DNA from 3 places in the Paenibacillus sp. 7523-1 genome. Region 2 is predicted to be linked to each of the others. Evidence: predicted binding sites of a transcription regulator. Region 2 holds the regulator's gene; each other region holds the start of a gene.
The links. Region 2 encodes NrdR, which represses ribonucleotide reductase genes. Its sites were predicted from a motif close to AACACNATATATNGTGTT; they were not measured.
Positions count from the first base shown of each region.

Region 1: CHH60_RS08350 (adenosylcobalamin-dependent ribonucleoside-diphosphate reductase) is a predicted target of NrdR. The motif match lies at 2,946-2,963, and genes of this name have one in related genera.
Region 3: CHH60_RS15980 (anaerobic ribonucleoside triphosphate reductase) is a predicted target of NrdR. The motif match lies at 3,924-3,941, and genes of this name have one in related genera.

Region 1 covers NZ_NPBR01000006.1:163,390-168,210, reverse strand. Annotated here, with positions in the region: gene CHH60_RS08360 (YqhG family protein) at 1-928, opposite strand, end outside; gene CHH60_RS08355 (DEAD/DEAH box helicase) at 931-2,691, opposite strand; gene CHH60_RS08350 (adenosylcobalamin-dependent ribonucleoside-diphosphate reductase) at 3,026-4,821, shown strand, end outside.
Region 2 covers NZ_NPBR01000008.1:104,707-109,527, forward strand. Annotated here, with positions in the region: gene CHH60_RS09435 (DUF4179 domain-containing protein) at 1-405, shown strand, start outside; gene CHH60_RS09440 (MarR family winged helix-turn-helix transcriptional regulator) at 623-1,144, opposite strand; gene CHH60_RS09445 (alpha/beta hydrolase) at 1,193-2,002, opposite strand; tRNA gene CHH60_RS09450 (tRNA-Ala) at 2,299-2,371, opposite strand; gene nrdR (transcriptional regulator NrdR) at 2,558-3,025, opposite strand; gene CHH60_RS09460 (alpha/beta-type small acid-soluble spore protein) at 3,139-3,363, shown strand; gene CHH60_RS09465 (lytic transglycosylase domain-containing protein) at 3,519-4,082, opposite strand; gene coaE (dephospho-CoA kinase) at 4,079-4,675, opposite strand; gene CHH60_RS09475 (manganese efflux pump) at 4,685-4,821, opposite strand, start outside.
Region 3 covers NZ_NPBR01000013.1:200,621-205,441, reverse strand. Annotated here, with positions in the region: gene CHH60_RS15995 (glycoside hydrolase family 3 C-terminal domain-containing protein) at 1-284, shown strand, start outside; gene CHH60_RS15990 (methyl-accepting chemotaxis protein) at 381-1,220, opposite strand; gene nrdG (anaerobic ribonucleoside-triphosphate reductase activating protein) at 1,408-1,917, opposite strand; gene CHH60_RS15980 (anaerobic ribonucleoside triphosphate reductase) at 1,914-3,875, opposite strand; gene CHH60_RS15975 (GAF domain-containing sensor histidine kinase) at 4,258-4,821, shown strand, end outside.

The DNA of each region.
Region 1 (4,821 bases), on a different contig from region 2:
AATCACGACCAGCTCCTGTGGAATTGTCGTCTAACTCAACCTCAGGCGTATCCTCCCTAAGTACGGCTTCGTAATACGCATCAACCACAGCAAGTTCCAGGTCCAGTCGTGCCTTGGCTTGTTCAGCCCAACCATAATCCAGTTCCAGCAGACGCCTGGTAAGGTGTTTCTCGAGTGCTGCTCCAGCATCCGACAGCGATACCTTAGCTGTCTGGACATGCATGTTCTCAGCCAGCCTTGGGCTGAGGTCTCGCCGGTTCAGCTTGGAACCGAATTGTTCGATAATTTCACCTGTGCGAAGGGAGATGCCAAGAAAATGGAGCTCCTCCCGTTTCAAATCACAGGCGAATTCCACTTTGAAACATACACCAAGCCATGGTTCATATACAGCTGGGGCAGCAGCGCGCAGCTGACGTTTGGGTGCCTGCTCAAACAGGTTCACGAATGCGCCGCCTTCACGGGCTGCCTCGAAGATCTGCTGCAGTCTGCGACTGCCATAGACGACGTCTTCACGCAGGATGCGGCCGGGCCCGAGCTGCGGCAGAGCTGGAGTAATGCCAAAATAGCGGCCAAGAATGGTTTCTTTAGGTGCATCTGGTCCGGAGCCAGACCCTGCGCTGCCTGGGCCGACAGGTCCGCTCTGACTTGCAGAGAGCGAGGGAGATGCCTGAGCGGCTCTGGCTTCTGCTGCCTCGATGGCTTGCTGATGCGCTGCCGGATCAAATACGAACGTAAAGGACATCGTCTCCGCCGGAGCTCCAGTGCGCTCAACAAATCCCCAATAGTACGGACGGTTGGTTAGAGCCTTGTCGGCCTCTGGCGATAGTTTAACAGTTAGATGTGCAGGAGAACGCTCCATGATTTGGCATTCCATGGCTTCGAGATAGGTTGTTACATAGGCTTGAACTTCTTGGGGTGACATGGTCATGGTCAGTGTCCTCCTTTGCCCAGATCTAGAAGGGAGACGGATGGCACTTCATCGGCGACTTCACGCTGAATGGAATTAAGTGATTGTCCAAGCGAATCCACTTTCCGGCGAATGTCATCTTCGTTCTGGGATTCGAGCATGATCTTATAGAGACTCTTTTCGATGGATTCCTTTTTCTCCAGGCGTTCCAGAATAACGTCCAGTCCGCCGATGACCATCTCGAACATATTGATCTTTTCATGCAGCAGATTCAGGATGTGTTCCTCAATCGTGCCTGTCGTCGACAGATTGTAGATGTTGACGTCATTTTGTTGTCCGAGCCGATGTACCCTACCAATTCGCTGCTCTACGCGCATCGGATTCCAGGGCAAGTCGAAATTAATCATGTGATGGCAAAATTGAAGGTTAATGCCTTCGCCACCAGCTTCGGTTGCGATCATGGCCTGAACACGGCCTCGGAAAAGGTCCATCATCCAGTCCTTTTTCCCCCGGTTCATACCGCCACGATATGGAACAGCTGTGAGTCCGTTGTTGCGAAAATAATTCAGCAGATACTCCTGCGTGGCCCGGTATTCAGTGAAAATGATGACTTTCTCATTCATGTTTCGAATCAGTTCCATCGTTTTCTCGGCCTTCGTATTTTCCTTAATGGCCTTGATATGGGCAACCAGATCCCAAATTTTGTCCCGGAGCGGGGAGTCCAGCGGGAGCTTCTTGGACAGATTGACCAGCGTAACAAACACTGCATCCCGGCTGCTGCACACCTCCCGCTGCAGCGTAACAAGGGAGAGCATGCTGCTCAGGTTTCCACCAGCCTCCTGATATTGATCTTTAACAAAGGAAGTTACCCCATCATAGAGTGCCTGTTCTTCAGGAGATAGCTGCAAATTCACATTGGAAACATTCCGCTTGGTGAACTGTACTGGCCCTTCACCGCGGCGGTTCCGGATCATGACTTTGGACAATTCGTCCTTAAGCTGTTCCTGGTTTTTGGGGATTCGTTTATCCACGACAAAGTTCGCACTAAAGTCACCTTGACGACCGAGCTGGCCCGGCTTCAGCAAGTTTATTAGATTGAACAGCTCGCTCATGTCATTTTGTACAGGTGTCGCCGTCAGCAGCAGACAATATTTTTTTCGCAGTTTCAGCATGAATTGATAGTTGGTCGTTTTTTTATTTTTGAGTTTGTGCGCTTCGTCAATAATGATCATGTCATAGTCCGTACTCAGCAAGATGTCCTTATGCGGATCTCGCTTAGCCGTATCCATGGAAGCCACCACCACTTCATTTTGCCAGGAATAGACTTTTTTCTGTGCAACTGCGGGAATGCCAAACTTTGAATTCAGCTCTCGTACCCATTGAAGTACAAGGGATGCAGGCACGAGAATGAGGACCTTCGATACAAGACCACGGACCATATATTCTTTCAATATCAGACCGGCTTCTATGGTTTTTCCCAGACCCACCTCGTCGGCAAGAATGGCACGGCCTGACATTTCAAATAATACTTTGCGTGCAGTGTCCATCTGGTGCGGAAGCGGGGTCAGTCCCTGCAAATGCTTAAGACACTGTATTTCATCAAAATTGGGAATCAGATTGGTCTCTTCCGCTTGAATACCAAGCTGAAAGAGTCTGTAATCTCCCCAAGGACCGCCTTTATCGAGCCGTGACTCCAATTGGGTCAGCCAGCTGCGATCAAATTCGAGCGGAACGGGCAGTTCTGCTGCAGGTTGATTCATGTGAAGCGGATGTTTCCGGTTCATGGTGATGCCTCCCCTGCCATACATGATGACGTTTTATTCGTAGCTCATAGTATGGACGAATGAGAGGCAGTTCATAACCACCCTCCAAATAAGGTGCGAAATCGAACCTTTACGTCTAAAAAAATTCACAAATTTTGAATGAGAGAGTCTGATGGCGTAAGAGTGAGCTAGTCCAAGTACAGGGCGAATAGAAAGGCTGGCTGTGACTTAAGTCACATGGAAAATCAATATATGGTGTACTATACTGAATATGAATCACTATATGTGGTGTTTCGGCATATTTTAAACACATAATAGAAATGTAATGGGATTTTTGGGGAGGCTGTCAAACATAATGAATTCGAACAAACTGTCGCACAAGTTGGAAGGATTAAGTGAAAAAATATTTTTGGACCGTTATGCCTGGAAGGATGCTGATCCAAACCATGCCAAGGTAGGAGATGTTGTACTTGTTCTGACGAAAGATGACCCGAAGTTTCCGACAAAGGAAGTGGGGGAAATCGTGGAACGGCAGGGTCAGACGGTGAAAGTGAAAACTCGTAGTGGAGAAACGATCCAGACGGAAGTGGAGAAGCTGACACTTAATATAGAAAAAACACCGGAGGAGATGTGGGACCGGCTCGCGAGAGCGATGGCTTCTGTAGAATCCACTCCGGAAGAACAGCAAAAGTGGCAATCCAAGTTCCGGGCTGTCCTGGACGATTGGAAGCTGGTTCCGGGAGGCCGAATTGCTGCTGGTGCGGGTGCTAGCGATGAGCTGACCCTCTTTAACTGTTATGTCATTCCTTCTCCGCAGGACAGTCGGGGTGGCATCATGAAAACGTTGACTGAAATGACAGAGATTATGGCTCGCGGTGGCGGGGTTGGCATCAACCTGTCGTCACTCCGTCCACGTCGTGCAGTAGTTAAAGGGGTCAATGGATCTTCCAGCGGTTCGGTATCCTGGGGAGGATTGTTCAGTTATACCACTGGACTGATTGAACAGGGAGGCAGCCGCCGGGGAGCACTTATGCTGATGATGAACGACTGGCATCCGGATGTGATGGATTTTATTACCGTCAAACAAACGATGGGTCAGGTTACCAATGCCAATCTATCCGTATGCGTGAGCAACGCATTTATGGAAGCTGTCAAACAGGACGGGGACTGGGAACTTGTTTTTCCGGATACGAACGACCCCGAGTATGACAACGAGTGGAACGGGGATCTGCAGCAATGGAAGGAAGCCGGGCACCAGGTTATCCATTACCGTACAGTAAAGGCCCGGGATATATGGCGTACAATTATCGAATCGGCCTGGAAATCAGCAGAGCCGGGTGTTGTCTTTATGGAGTATTACAATCAGATGTCCAACAGCTGGTACTTTAATCCGATTATATGTACCAATCCATGCGGTGAACAAGGCCTGCCAGGATGGGGCGTCTGCAATCTATCGGCTATCAACTTATCCAAATTTTACGATGAAACCAGTCATGATGTAGCATGGCAGGAGCTGGCGGAGACGACACGAATTTCGGCGAGATTTTTGGACAATGTGATTGATGCAACACCTTATCATTTTGAGGAAAATCAGAAGAATCAGCAGCGGGAGCGCCGGGTTGGACTTGGCACGATGGGTCTCGCAGAGCTGATGATTAAGCTGCGCATCCGGTACGGCAGTCCGGAATCGCTTGAATTTCTGGATAAACTGTATGGCTTTATCGCAAAAGAAGCATACCTCGCATCAGCAGAGATTGCGGCCGAGAAGGGAGCGTTCCCTGCCTTTGAAGTGGAGCCGTACTTACAGAGTGGATTCATGAAAAATCTGGTCGGGACTTATCCGGAAGTGGGAGAGGCCATCCGGAAGCAAGGCATTCGTAATGTAACGCTTATCACGCAGGCCCCAACAGGAAGTACGGGAACGATGGTGGGTACGTCGACAGGAATCGAACCCTACTTTGCGTTTAAATATTTCCGTCAAAGCCGGCTCGGTTACGATGAGCAGTTTGTCCCCATTGCTCAGGAGTGGCTGGATGAACACCCCGGCGAGGAACTTCCTGACTATTATGTAACGGCGATGGATCTGTCCGCAGAAAATCATATTCGGGTACAGGCAGCGATTCAACAGTGGGTGGACAGCTCCATCTCGAA
Region 2 (4,821 bases):
AGTTCTGTGGCTAACAAACCCATAACCTTAATCGCGAAGGACCGCGTTGATGAGCATGCTGGTGACCAGACTTCTATTCGTCTAGCGAATATTTCGACTCAGCCACAAACGATAACAAGTGATTATGAAGGGTTCCTTATCAACTGGACTTATTATCTCAAGGATGGGAACCTGTACGTTGGATCGTCCAGCCCTGAGTCTACATTTGGCGGGATCAACCAAACGTATTTCCTTGATGCGGGAGAAAAGCAATACCTAACGCCGCTGTATTTCAACGACTCTGATAATAAACATATGGAAGTATTTCATGATTTTAAAGGTAAGAACATCGATCTATATGTATGGAATTATACAACTAAAGAGCCGGATGGAGAATTACGAATTCCACTTAATAGCACTAAATAGTAACCAAACCTTAACCAAGATGAAAAAACTATTGCGCAGAAAAATGCCCTTGTTCAAGGGCATTTTTCTTATTCCTATACTAAGCTGGTTAATTTAAAAAAGGGAATATCCCTTAATATCCCTTCAAGTTTAATACCTTGAAAGTTAATCCCCTTTTGTTAGGCTCAATCCATACAAGCTAAACTGAATGATACATGTACATCGATAACCCTAGAATTTAATCGCTGCCCGGATCAATTTTAATGAGTTTGCGCGGTTCCTGTTCCTTCTCACCATACCAAACCAGCACATCTGCGAACAGATCCATAATGCGAATAAAACTCTCCTTGTCGGCTGTTGAAATTTGGTCAGCATGCTTAAAGATATCGTCAAAGCAAAGCTCACGGACAAAATCAGTGTACTTTGCGTATACCTCGCGCCCTTTCGCCGAAGGTTTGACATAAATGTCTTTGCGGTTACCGCTTAAATGATATTTTTCGAGCAAGCCTTTTTCCGTCAGATTCTTCACATTCTTGGAGAATGTACTGCGGCTAACGCCCAAACGTGCGGCCATCTTTGACATTTTCTCCTCCTTATCCTCTGCTTCCAGAATGTATTCCAGGGTCTGGATCTGAGAGGCGGAGAACATCACGTCCGTACCATAGCTTCGCTGCAGCTTATAGGTGTTCGAGTATGCATTGCCGTATTTGATTATTTTCTCAATCAGGGTCCGATGGTCGCCCATCCAATCTAATTTCATGAGTAATCCCTTTCATTTTCAGATTCTCTTTCTTTTACTCTACTGAAATTAGATGTGTTTTTCAATCCATGTAATGGCTTCTTCTATGACTTCATGTCTAGTCGGTTCATTAAATATTTCATGCATGAGATGTGCATAGATCTTCAACGTTTTGTCAGTCGAGGCAATGTCTCCATAGAATTCAAGTGAATCCTGCTCGCTCACCAACCCATCATTTGCTCCATGCAGAACGAGCACCGGGTCCACAAACTGCTTGGCATGTTCTTTTAGCCACGCCACGCCGTTCCCTAGGCTATTAAAAAGATCCACAGAAATTTGTTTCTCTACCAGCGGATCACTCGCGTAAGCGGATACAACCTCAGGGTCACTGCATACGCCACTGCCAAGCTCATTCGGGAAATACGTCCCTGTAGGAAGATCAAGCGGCAGTTCACCAGCAACCTTCGTATTGTAACGGGTAAGTGCTCCTGATAAAACAATGCCTTTGACCTTGCCTGGATATTTCGTGCCAAATGATGAGGTTGCAAATCCACCCATGCTATGTCCAATGACGAATACTGGGAGGTCACTGCTCTCTTGCAAAGCCCTCTCAACTACGACATTCACATCCTCGATGATTTGATGAAAATCACTGTAGAATGTACGCTTTCCTTCAGATCTCGCATGACCACGATGGTCGAATCGATATACGTTACAGCCTCGTTTGTTTAATTGCTTCGTTAACTCATCATAACGCCCGGCATGCTCGCAGAGTCCATGGACAATGATCACCGCTGCCTTCGCATCTTCGGCTGTATCCTTGCTGAAATAAAGCTGTGTTCCGTCAAATGATTTAATCGTTGTCTCACTGTGGTTCATACTCATCCCATCCTTTTCATGGTGCTAAAGCATTCAAGAGATCACAACATTGAACCTTGAGCACATTTAGTAAGCATTGTCATGTCCACTCATCCAATAAAATTTAGTGTCTTATGAAGATTATATTGTTTCTTATAGAAACAATATAACATTAGCCTTTCGCTCTTGTCCATCAATCATTTAAGCGTTTACATAAAAATTTGGTGTAAGACAATATGTGCATTTTGGCTACAGACATGGGAAAAGAAATTCATAAAAAGCAAAAAACCTCTTGGATACCAAGAGGTTTTCGAGTATGGAGCCTAGGGGGATCGAACCCCTGACCTCATCGCTGCCAGCGATGCGCTCTCCCAGCTGAGCTAAGGCCCCACATTAATATATGTACTTGTCCGCTTCAGCGATGTTCCACAGGCGACTCCTATATCATATAAAATGCAGCTTTAGCTGTCAATAACTTTTTCAGAATGCAAAGTGTTTGGAGAAGAACAACCTCTGTACAGACATGAACACTCATAATTACAAGCCTAGACTGCTCTTCTCCCTTAACCCACTTCTTTAATCGTCGAGATCCTCTTTGGACAACAACGATTTTAGTTCTTTCATGAACATATTGATGTCTTTGAATTGGCGATACACGGAAGCGAACCGCACATAGGCAACTTCATCAACCGGGAACAATTGCTCCATCAACAGCTCGCCAATCTGGCGGCTTTCCACTTCAGCTTCCGCAGTGTTGCGCAGTGACTTCTCCACCTCGGAAACCATCATCTCCAGCGTCTCTACAGAGACAGGACGTTTCTCACAAGCCCGGATAAGACCACGGAGAATTTTGTCGCGACTAAACTCTTCACGGCTGCCATCTTTCTTAATGACGATCAACGGGGTCTCTTCGACCATTTCAAATGTTGTAAAACGGCGGCTGCACTGCTCGCACTCACGACGACGGCGGATGGATTTTGATTCATTAGCAGGCCTAGAATCCAGCACTTTTGTACCTAGATAGGCGCAATAAGGACATTTCAACTCAGATCACTTCCCATGTTTTTCTTTTACCATAAATTCCCTGTCACTTCTAGTTATGAAAATCGCATTGAAGACACATAATACTTTTACCAACCGCGAGGAGGTGAACAGCAATGGCCCAAAACAGCAACGGTAACTCCAACAACTTGGTAGTAACTCGCGCTTCCGCAGCACTGGAGCAATTGAAATATGAAGTTGCTCAAGAACTCGGAATCAGCATCCCACAAGACGGATACCAAGGTAACATGACTTCTTACGAGAACGGTTCGATCGGTGGATACATCACGAAACGTCTGGTAACAATTGCAGAACAGCAATTGGCAGGTCAATACCAATAATATCTGCATTGTAATACGTTTAGACAGAGGAGCATGGAGCGGCCGGTGAATAACCGGCCTGCTCTGTGCTTCTACTATTAGATAAGACATACGATATCAAAATTCAAATCAAACCGATTGTACTCTAAACTACCGCATAATCCATGCAATTAGCATTAGAACGTATTATAGATCTTTACATACTGATTATAATAATAAATGACTCGTTGTACATAGTGCCGGGTTTCTCCAAAAGGAATATCTTTGACTGTCTCGAATGAGCCGTCCCAGACACCATCTCTGATCCATCCACTTACTTTGCCTGGTCCGGCATTGTAAGCGGCAATCATGGCCGTCTCATTGCCGTCAAACTGTTCTGAGAGGTTACGCAGGTACCATGTGCCAAGCTGAATGTTCCTGCCGGGTTCATGCTTCAGCTCCTCTAGCGAGGTCCCGGGAATTTTGGCCTGCTCCATGATCCAGTTGGCCGTATCCGGCATCAGCTGCATCAGCCCGATGGCACCTCTTCTGGATTCCTTGCTTGTCTTGAAATTGGTTTCCACCTTGATGATGGAAGCGATAAGGAATGGGTCCACCTCATAGCTCTGAGACTGCGCACGAATCTCTTCCTTGTAATGAATCGGATAAAACCACGCCATCCAGTTTGTATTCAGGAACAGCACCAATACAAATGAAACAAACATCAACAGCAGTACCCGTTTCTTGCGCAGTAACTTCATATCAGACCCTTATGATGCAAAAATGAAATAACTTGCTGCTCCGTCTCCGACCATAAGCCGCTGTTGTCAATGACCACGTCAGCACGCTGCTTCTTATGTTCAATATCCATCTGCGCATTAATACGGGCGTCAGCCTGTTCCTCTGTCATACCATCCCGACTCATCAGCCGCTCGCGCTGCACAGATCTCGGGACGTAAACAACGATAACCTCATCAAATTCTTTTTCCAGACCGGATTCAAACAATAAAGGAATATCCGATACCACAAGCTTGTCCGGATAGGTCTGTTCATATGCAGCAGCACGTTCCCGCATCTCCTGGCGAATAGCCGGATGTGTGATTGCCTCGAGGGCTTTACGCTCATCGGGATTTTGAAACACAATGCTGCCCAGCTTTTTCCGGTCCAGTGTCCCGTCTTTATTTAATATGGCTTGTCCAAACCGCTGAACAGCGGCAGCCAAAACAGGATGCCCGGGCATCATGACCTCCCGGGCAATCACGTCTGCATCAATCAGCAGCGCTCCCTTACTGGCAAGAAGGGCGGAAACACTGCTCTTTCCCGTTGCGATCCCGCCGGTTAAGCCAATATTCATCGTTTCACCTCATAACAGCTTCATTATTCCCATAATCATCAGTAACAAAGCAGGCAGTACGGACAGTCTTCTCATCCAGCGTAGAGCTGAAAAGCGCAATCCAACTTTCATGCCTATTAACAGAAATGCGCCACTGAACAGCGCGA
Region 3 (4,821 bases), on a different contig from region 2:
TCCGCGTGACGGGTGAACAAGGATGGATTGCTTTCAAAGACGCCGATCTGGGCGCTCATGCAGCAGCCATTGAAGCGCGTGTATCGTCAGAACAGCCAGGTGCGGTGCTGGAAGTTCGTCTGGATGCAGCGGATGGAACGCTGGCAGGACGTATCGATATTGCACAAAGTGGTGCACAGCAATGGTCTACGGTGAAAGCCGATCTTCAAGGCGCAGCAGGTCAGCGAGACATCTATCTTGTATTGTCTGCGGGTGTACGCATAAGCCATTTTGAGATTCGCTAAAAACAAATAGAATGAGCGTACAGCCTATTGAATAATTGAATAAAAAAGCCTCCGAATCAGATTCGGGGGCTTTTCGACTTGAACATCGTATGTAAATTATCTGCCGTCAAACGTAATCAGTTTGTTCACGAATTGTTTCAGTTGCTGGCTGGTTTCATTCAGCTGTTCAATGGTACTCATGAAATTGTTGACGAGTTCCGCCTGTTCCTGCGAGCTGGCGGTAATCTCTCCAAGCTCATTTTCCATCATTTGAATGGATTGCCGGACAGCGAGGAGGGATTCTTCAATTTGGGTGGTGGCTTGCTTGGTATCTACCGACAGTTTACGGATTTCTTTCGCAACGACGCCGAATCCTGCTCCTGCATCACCTACACGGGCAGCTTCAATGGCAGCATTTAAACCGAGCAGGTTGGTTTGTTCGGAGATTTCACGGATGAAGCTCGCAACCTGAGTTACGTTTCCTGATTTCTGTACAGCTTGTTTGGAGTTATTCCGAATTTCCTCGGTCGTGGCGCTCAGCTCCTGGGAATGTGCAGCTACATGCTGCACGCTATCAATAAGCTGATTGGTCAGATGCTCCGTTGCTTCCATGAGCTGTTGTAACTGAGCCTGGTCGTCCATGCTGTAGAGCAGATTGAATATGGCGATGACCTCACCCTGTTCGTTTTTGATCGGCAGGTACGATACATCAAATGGAACACCGAATAATTCCTTGGGGTAATGATCGAACTGCTTCTCCGTAGTGCCTTTCAGATCGGCAAAATTACGATTGGGTTCAAGCAAAGGATCTCCCGCTTTGAATTCCAATTGTTTTAAGGACTCTCCTGCAGAAAAGTACAGGAACTTCTCCCGATCGATAATGGAAAGGGTTACATCCTGGCGTATGGTATCACGGAAAAACGGCATGCATGTAATGAGTGCTTGAATAATATCCATAATTGGGTAAATGCCTCCTAAAATGTTTAATATAGAAAAGTACCAAAGTTTATTTTAGTAACCACCTATATAGTATATCGACATGCAATAAAGAAGTGAGTAGTGAAAAAACAAAAAAATTCTCATCGGAAAATACACGCAATTCATTCTCTGCGTATTTTCAATGAGAATATCGATTGAGATTGGGCTACAACGAATCAAGGCTAATTGTAACAATTTGTTGATCTCTTAACGTCGCCTGCACATCCACCAAGCGTTGATTGCGGCTGCCCCGAAAAGGTAAGGATATATCCCGTTCGGCAGCCACGTAGGGGCCATCTACAATGACATCACACAGCCAAGCCAGTTCAGCCCGTATGGGATCAGCGACAAGCTCTTCATAGGTGAATCCCGTATAGGCCCACACGGTCCGGTCAGGGCATGCATCGCGGAAACGGCGAACCCAAGGGATGCATTCCTCTGCTGAGAAAAAGGGATCACCCCCGCATAATGTAACCCCATCCAGCAGGGGATGGGCAGTTACCTCATGCATAATCTGCTGCTGCCGCTCTGCGGTGAAATGTTCTCCTGCCCGGAAGCTCCATGAATCCGGACTGAAGCATCCTGGGCAGGCATGATGGCACCCGCTGATAAAGATGACAGCTCGCAGACCAGGTCCTTCATTTACAGACTCGGGAATATAACCGTACAGATTCACTTGTGCTTCACCCGATCCCGCACTTCTGCCTGTTTCGCGGAATTGAAGCGTACCTTGTAGTCGCCCGTAAGATAACCGGTGACCCGGCGCAATCGCTGGAAGTGCACGTGGTCCTCATGTGCCTCACACCCAGGACATACATCACCGATGACACCTTCATATCCGCATGCCGGACAGCGGTCAATCGGGTGATTAATGGAGAAATATCCAATATCCTGTGCGAGTGCATATTGAACAATACGCTGGAAGGCGCTGGTATTGGCCCGTACATTTCCATCCAGTTCAACATAGGAAATGGCCCCGGCATTACATAGCGTATGGAAGGGAGCCTCCAGTTCAATTTTACGGTAAGCTGGCAGGGTGTAATAGACCGGAATGTGAAATGAATTTGTGTAATATTCCCGATCATTGACCCCAGCAATGAGGCCATATCGCTCGCGGTCAATCTTGGTGAACTTGCCGGATAACCCTTCGGCAGGCGTGGCAAAGAGCGTAACATTCAGGTTATGCAGTTCACTCATGCGATCACAGAATTCACGCATGGTGCGGATAATGTTCAACGCCTCACGGTGGATATGGGGGTCCTGTCCATGGTGCCGGCCATACAGTGCGGTCATGCATTCGGCAAGCCCGATAAAACCAATAGACAAGGTGCCATGCTTCAATAGTTCGGCTACCGGTTCATCTGGTGCGAGCTGCTCACCGCCTTCCCACACACCTTCCCGCATCATGAAATCAGATGCCTTGGCAGGCTGTGCCGTTTGGATACGATAGCGGTGCAGCAGTCCGGAAGCAGCACGTTCCATGACCTTTTTAAGAGCTTTATAGAACCCCGCACGGTCGGCGACGACCCGTGCACCCTGACAGATGCCATAGCGAATGCCGAGTTTGACCAGATTGATGGTGTTGAACGAAAGGTTGCCTTTGCCACTCTGCCGATTGCGTCCGAAGCGGTCTGCCAGCGTACGTGTACGGCATCCCATGGTGGCGATGATGGTATCCGGATCTTCAGGACGATAATAAGGCAGGTTGAATGAGGCATCCACGTTGACAAAGTTCGGATACATGCGCCGGGAAGAGCAAGTCACGGCTAGTCGGAACAAGTCGTAGTTGGGTTCCCCTTGTGCCTGGTTAATTCCCTGTTTGCACTGGAAGATATGCTGTGGAAACACGGGGGTTTCCCCGCCGCCAAGGCCGCGGATGGTTGCTTCCAGCAGGGAACGGGATACAAGCCTGCCTTCGGCTGAGGTACATAGTCCATAGTTCAGCGAGGTAAAAGGAATCTGTCCACCTGCCCGGCTGCTCATGGTATTCAGATTGTGAATCAGGGATTCGGCAGCCTGTCCGGTCTCCAGTTCTGTTTCCTCGCAGGCAAAAGCGAAAGCACGCGGGCATGCTTCCCGTGCCAGTGAACTGTCCAGGTGCAGATGCTCGTCGTCAATCTGTGTGTGCTCTCCAAGCAAACGCTGTCCTTTGCGATAATGTTTGCGGAAGGAGCGTTGTACATAAGGAGCCAGATCCCAGTCGATTTTGTTGGCGGATACCCCGCCGTACTGACTGTTTTGCTGTGATTGAAATATGATGGCGACAAGCGCCATTGCCGACATGATGGTCTGAGGGGTACGCACGGAGCCGTTACCCGTATTGAAGCCGGAGGCCAGCAGTCGATCAAACGGGATAAAGATGCAATTGGTTGTTCCAAGCGCATACTGATCCAGATCATGAACGTAGAGATCTCCATTCTCCACAGATGCAGCAAGCTCTTCCGGCAGCACATGACGAAGAGCATGCCACTTGGCTGTCTCCGAGCCGAGTCTGCTCATCTTGCCGCTGAACGAATCACCATTGAGGTTAGCGTTCTCCCTCAGTGTGTCTGCGTCTTCTGCGCCAATTATTCGTCTTCCCAGGTCGGATAATAGATCGGATGCCGGTGGAGTGGCATACTCAAGCAGGTTCATGTGAGATTCCTCCCAAATATTGATTTATAATATCGGTTATTTCATCTAAACACTATATGTAGATTTGCATTATCCATTTATAAACTATATGTGGATTTTTGGGTGTGATCATTCTCACACCGTAACCTTCTACCGGCAGGAACTGCAGCAGGGAGAGTGGATAATGGTTTTCAAAGTGAACCTGGAAGAGTATAATTCCTATTTATGCTGCACTAGGGATAAGAGTGGTTTTCGTGCACTATGATTCTCTTGGGCTTCTATGGTGGTAAACACATATGTACATGTTGTGACAGTTAACTTGAGAAATTTGACCCTCATATACAGGATAGATTCATTTTGAGATAAAGATGTAGAAATACAGCTAAGATTTGAGGGGTGGATCATGGGAACGGCAGGGATAACAAGAGGCTTCTATGAAAATGTACAGGAAGCAGCGTCCCACATCGTGGACGTGTTAAGCGGTATATTGGAGGTCAATACGATCTTTGTTGCCACCAATGACGGAACGACCAATGTCATTTTGGAAGCTTTTAACCGAAACGAGGAACTGGTTATCAGTGGCAGTGAACTTCCATTTGATTCTTCCTACTGCAGTCTGGTACTGCGAAATACAAAAGAAAACCTGACCATAACGGATACTGCAGCACATCCGCTGACTTGCTCAATGGATGTAACCAAGGCGCTCGGTAACCGTTTTTTTGTGGGCATACCCATTATGCGGCGTTCGGGTGAAACCTTTGGGACGATTTGTTTAATGGACAACCCGGACTATGTCATCCGTGAGACAGATATGAAGACGTTGAACGCCATGGCAGTATTTCTTGGATATGTCATTGACTTGGAGAACAATTTGCTCATACAGAAACAAAAGCTGAACGATACGGAGCAGCTGAAACAACAGCTGCAGATGGAGAAGGAACGTGCTGAATCGGAAGCGATGACGAAG